Linked DNA regions of Cellulosilyticum sp. I15G10I2. The protein of the gene in region 2 interacts with the protein of the main gene of each other region in a pairwise test. Links are inferred from orthologs where the notes say so. Each region holds a gene or a part of one and is shown on either strand. Other genes may lie near its edges.

What was found. Proteins that work in one complex are often made in the same cells at the same time.
Region 1: the proteins of ftsH (region 2) and hflC interact in binary tests that used the Escherichia coli proteins (3 or more experiments, as listed by UniProt). The link is inferred for Cellulosilyticum sp. I15G10I2 from one-to-one orthologs.

Annotation. Positions count from the first base shown.
Region 1 is NZ_FMMP01000006.1:315,998-319,074, reverse strand. Bases 27-3,025 are described here. They hold hflC (protease modulator HflC), read right to left. Parts: upstream 1,996-3,025; coding sequence 1,057-1,995; downstream 27-1,056. Other genes in these bases: hflK (FtsH protease activity modulator HflK), read right to left, coding at 1,995-2,927; BN3326_RS01465 (MogA/MoaB family molybdenum cofactor biosynthesis protein), read right to left, coding at 174-689.
Region 2 is NZ_FMMP01000014.1:34,677-37,695, reverse strand. The notes cover bases 23-2,963. They hold ftsH (ATP-dependent zinc metalloprotease FtsH), read right to left. Parts: upstream 2,481-2,963; coding sequence 564-2,480; downstream 23-563. Other genes in these bases: hpt (hypoxanthine phosphoribosyltransferase), read right to left, coding at 2,507-2,963; BN3326_RS13895 (biotin--[acetyl-CoA-carboxylase] ligase), read right to left, coding at 23-491. Also shown: more of BN3326_RS13895, read right to left, coding at 1-22; more of hpt, read right to left, coding at 2,964-3,019. UniProt on the Escherichia coli protein: Acts as a processive, ATP-dependent zinc metallopeptidase for both cytoplasmic and membrane proteins. Plays a role in the quality control of integral membrane proteins.

The DNA of each region.
Region 1 (3,077 bases), on a different replicon or contig from region 2:
TTTTCGAGCAATAATTTTTATGTACTTTTCTATGAAAATAGTCTGCAAAGCTATAAATAACAAAATAGAGCCCTATTCTTAAAAGCAAACTTATCACCTTTTTTTTAGGTAAATATATTGTTCACTTTTATAAGAATACTGACTCTATAGACATGCCTTTTATGTTAAATGCTTTAAACTTTCCCGCCCATAATCTCAAGTCCATGGTAAATGGTATCAATAATACTTTCAAAAGATTCTCTTACATCCCTCACTCCTTCAGGTAAATTAATAATAAGCGTATTACGTCTAATCCCCGATACCCCTCTTGAGAGCATCACATTCGGATTCTTTTGAAGTCCATAGTATCTAATGGCCTCACTAATACCTGGAGCTACTCTATCAATAACACCCAGAGTTGCCTCTGGCGTGACATCTCTTTTTCTAAATCCTGTTCCTCCTGTAGTAATGACTAAATCCACTTTAATATCATCGCATAATAATACAAGCGCTTCTTGTATGCGATCTACATCTCCAGGAATAACTATATAATATTTAATTTCAAACCCCCTGTCTTTGAGCATGAAATCTAATATTTTTCCACTTTCATCTTCTTTTTCTCCCTTTGCGCTTAAATCACTAGCAGTAATAATGCCCGCGGTAAAAATCCTTTTATGACTTTCTTTTTTTGAACTTTTTGTTTTTCCCATTTCATTTTCCTCCTTATTTTATTACTTCAAATTGTACATGTTTATTAAATGAATCAAAATAAATACAAAAAGGCGAGATACCTATAACTCATAAAGTTATTTGTATCTCGCCTTTGAGACTCCTATTTATAACTGACTACATAATTACTTATCATTTCATACGATGTATAAAAATAAAAAAGACGCTATCTATTTTTCATAGACTAGCACCTCGTCATTGAGATTTTTATACTTTATAACACTTTTTTTTGCATTTTACCATTATTTCTTCTAAAAGTCAATAGCTATGATTGGTTGTTATATGTAAAAGGCCCTTAGCTTTTAGCTTAAGTGCCTTTTACATTAAATACTTGCTAAATTATTTGTTCTATCTTCCTGTTAAGTATTTTAAATAAGGTGAATCAACTGGAAGTACTACAACTGTTTCATTATTGATGGTCGTTCTATAAGATTCAAGAGATCTATACATACTAAAAAATTCCGGATCCTTTGAATAAGCTTCATTATAGATGTTTGCTGCTTCCTTTTCCCCTTCTGCTACAATCGTTTTGGCATCTGCCTCAGCTCTTGCCAGCATTTCTGATACTGTTCTATCTGTTTCAGCCTTAATCTTAAGCGCCTCAGCATCACCTTGAGATAAATACTCCTGTGCCGTACTCTCTCTTTCAGAAATCATTCTTAAAAATACTGACTGCTCATTTGTATCCGGCAAATCTGCCCTTTTCATCTTTATATCTATGAGTTCAATGCCTGTATTGTTTTCTTTTAATATCAAATTAATACCTTCGCCTACAACTGCATCAATACTCAGTCTGCTGCCCTTTTCAGAGTTGATAATTTGATCAAAATTCATTTTACCAAGCTCAGTTCTGATGTTAGAGTAAATAATGTCTCCAAGCCTTCCCTCTGCACCATTTAAAGTTCTTAAGCTTTCAATCATTGCCGTAGGATCACTAATTTTCCAAATACCATAGTAATCAACCATAATTCTTTTTTTATCCAACGTATTAATTTCAGCAGGTGGTACATCATATACCAAAGCATACTTAGGTAATGAAGTTACACTTTGAATAAACGGTATCTTAAAATTCAATCCTGGCTTTTCAACTATTTTAATGATTTCACCAAATTGTCTTACGACTTTATACTCATTAATCTGAACAATATAAAGGTTATTCCATAAAAAAATCATACCCAAAATCAGTATAAATACTCCTATTGATAAAAATTTAGGGAATGGCTTTCTTATTTTTTGAGGTTGTTCATCTATGATGTCTCCATCTTTAAAAAAATCAGACATATTCATTAGTTGTTTCCTCCTTTTGCTGCTTCAATAGGTAAATACTTGACTGTGTTTCCGCTTGCACCTTCATCCATAATATAAAGTTTCACGCCCGGAAGCACCTGTTCGAGCGCTTCAATCATAAGTCTTTCTCTTGTAATATTTTTATTATTGACATAACCTGAATAAAGTGCATTAAAGGTGGCTACATTTCCTCTAGCTGCTTCAATTCTTTCAACTTTCTGCCCTTCTGCCTTAGAAATAACCGCTTCTTTCTGCCCCTCAGCTGTATTGAGTTTTTCGTTTTTATAGCGGGTAGCTTCATTGATTTTAGTTACCCTTTCTTCCCTTGCAGAAGTTACTTTTTTAAATGCGTTGCTTACCTCTTCATTAGGCAAATCTACATCCTGGAGATTGACATTAACAATTGAAATACCTATATCATAGTTTTCTACCAGTTGGCTTAAATTTTCTCTGACATCATTGATAATTCTAGCTCTTCCATCCGTTAATGCATCATCTACAGTCGAACTGCCAATAACGCCTCTTAAAGAAGCAGAAGTTGCATTGTATAAGATATTAATAGGATTTTCTGTGTGGTAAAGATATGCAACAGGGTCAACTACTCGCCACTGCACCTCTAAATCTGCTAAAATAATATTTTCATCTCCAGTAATCATTTTGGCTTCATTATCATGGGAAACAATCCCATTTTGCGTATCTTCATACCCAAAAGTAAGCGAGAATGTCTCTCTTGATAACTTTCTAACCTGCTGAATAGGATAAGGCAGTTTAAACCTTAATCCTGGACTAATAATATCTGCGCTAGGCTCACCAAATGTAATGAGTACCGCGTATTCTGTTTGATCTACTGTATAAATAGAACTAAATATTAAAAGGCCTCCCAGTAAACATGCCGCAATCACACTAAAACTTACCCATACTCTTTTCATCATTTACTCTTTTCCTCCTTTTTAAAATCCTTATCTCTTTCAAATGAGGTGTATCCACTATATCACTCATTCTTTATTAACTCAAATTCTATTATACCACTAATTCACCACTTTTTGAATCTTTTTACTAAAATGGTCGCTCACAATACCTTG
Region 2 (3,019 bases):
CTCCTAATAGCTTCACACATATTAAGCCCTGCAAGAAGTGTCAACTGACTTGCTTGTCCAGGTATAATATGAGGTCTTAAAATCAAGCTCATCCATATGCCTGTTCCACTTGGCGAATCCCAAGTTTTACCCAACCTGCCTTTTCCCATAAGCTGTTTATCAGCCATGATAAGTGTTCCTTCTGCGGCCCCTTCTCTAGCAAGAGTCTTTGCCACCTCATTGGTAGAATCAACCTTTTCATAATAGTGTATGTCTTTCCCCAACAGCTTAGTATTTATGATACTTGCTATTTCTGACTGTGTAATCACATCAGGCGTGGCAATAAGCCGGTATCCTCTTTTGGTAATGGATTCTATATGATAGCCATCTTCCTTAAGCTTATTAATATTTTTCCAAACCCCTGCTCTTGTAACCCCTAATTTACTGCTAATTTCTTCTCCAGATACATACTGATCTTGTCCTTTTAAAAAAGCAAGTACTTTCTCTTTCATAGTCCACCTCTTTAAAATGATATGTTAAATGATTAAAAAGCCGAAAGTAGGCTTCGGCTTTTTAATCATTTATTATTCTTCTGTTCCTTCTGACTTAGGTACAGTATTTTCTTCTACTTCAAAATCAAAAATATTAAGTTCTTCTAAATTTTCAGTATCGATCTCTTCACCCTTCATAATCTTTCTGAATTCTTTACCTGTAAGTTTTTCTTTTTTAAGAAGGATTTCAGAGGCCTTATGGAGTATATCCATATTGAGTTCAAGTATTTCTTTAGCTCTGCTATAGCACTTTTCTATAAGTGTTTTTATGTGTCTGTCGATCTGCGTTGCAATATCTTCACTATAATTACGTGTATGATTAAAGTCTCTTCCTAAGAAAACTTCTTCTTGCTCATCTCCAAATTTCATTGGACCAAGTTCACTCATACCATATTTTGTAACCATATCACGGGCAATATGTGTCGCACGTTCAATGTCGTTTGAAGCCCCTGTTGTGATATCTCCAATGACTAATTCTTCTGCTGCACGTCCGCCTAATAGAGATACAATTTCATCTACCATTTTTGTCTTTGTCATATACATTCTGTCTTCTTTAGGTATAGGCATTGTATAACCGCCTGCAAAACCAGTTGGAATTATTGAAATACTATGGACAGAGTCTAAGCTATCTAAAACTTCATGTATAAGTGCATGCCCTATTTCATGGAAAGCTGTAATACGTTTTTCTTTTTCTGTAATGACATGACTCTTCTTTTCTGTCCCTACAGTAATCTTAATAAACGCTTTTTGAACTTCTTCCATATCAATAGCTCGTTTTTTATGTCTAGCCGTAAGGAGAGCTGCTTCATTCATAAGATTAGCAAGGTCTGCCCCTGTAAAGCCTGATGTAGTTCTTGCAATTGTATCAAGATCTACATCTTCTTGCAGCGGTTTGCCTTTTGCATGTACTTTTAAAATCGCACTACGCCCTTTAATATCTGGTCTTCCAACTACAATCTGTCTGTCAAAACGTCCTGGTCTAAGGAGCGCTGGATCAAGAACGTCTGCACGGTTAGTTGCTGCAAGAATAATAACCCCTTCATTTGCACCAAAACCATCCATTTCAACTAAAAGCTGATTAAGGGTTTGTTCTCTTTCATCATGGCCTCCGCCAAGTCCAGCTCCACGTTTTCTACCTACAGCATCTATCTCATCTATAAACACAATAGATGGTGCATTTTTTTTCGCTTGCTCAAATAAATCTCTTACACGGGATGCTCCCACCCCTACAAACATTTCCACAAAATCAGACCCCGATATACTAAAGAATGGCACACCGGCTTCACCTGCTACTGCTTTTGCAAGAAGTGTCTTACCTGTCCCTGGAGGTCCTACAAGAAGCATTCCTTTTGGAATCTTAGCACCCACTTGAATATAACGATTTTGGTTTTTAAGGAAGTCAACGACCTCCGCCACCTCTTCTTTTTCTTCATCTAGACCTGCAACATCCTTAAACGTAATACTTCCTTTTTCATCTATTGTCATTTTGGCCTTACTTTTACCAAAAGACATGATCCGGCCGCCGCCACCGCCGCCACCTTGCATCTGCTGAATAAAAAATATCATAATAAAAATAAACATTCCGACTATGAGTATAATCTGCATAATAGGCAAAAATAAACTCGGCTGCGGATATTTTGTTTCATAGATTAATGCACTTCTAACATCGTCTGCCAAGCTATGATAAAAGGTCATAAATTCTTGCTGTACAACTGGAACAGTTGTTGTCTGCCCATCTTTATAAACTACCTTAGCATGACCTGCACTGCCATCTGAAAGTTCTATAGTTATTCTTTCTACTTGTTTACCTTTAATATCCTCGATGACTTGCCCATAGGACTTCGCATTTATATTTTGAGATACATTTCTATTTGTTCCATAAAAAACTGCTATAAATAATACAGCAACTATAATGAGGTACAGATAGGTTCCCTTAAATGTCTTTTTCAAATTTTATTTCCTCCTTCCCTTTTATTCTATTCTCTGTTAACTGCAATATAAGGTATATTTCTATAATATTGCTTGTAGTCAAGACCGTATCCAATAACAAATTCATTTTCAATTGTAAAACCTGTATATTGTACATCAACATTGGTCTGTCTTTGCTCAACTTTATCAAGCAACGTACATATCTTAATGCTTTGTGGTCCTCTTTCCCTTAAAATACTTTTAATGTATCTAAGTGTTCTTCCTGAATCAATAATATCTTCAACAATTAAGACATGTTTTCCTTCAATGGGCTCATCTAAATCTTTTAAAATTTTAACTACCCCACTGCTTTTATATTCATCTCCATAACTTGATACTACCATAAATTCCATTTTAATAGGCACTTGTATGTGTTTAACAAGATCTGTCATAAACATAACACCGCCCTTAAGTATGCACAAAACAATGATTTCTTGCCCTTCATAATCCTTTGTAATCTGCGCTCCAAGTTCTTTAATGCGTTTTTGTAACTCATCTTCTGATATGAGCGTTTCTAATTT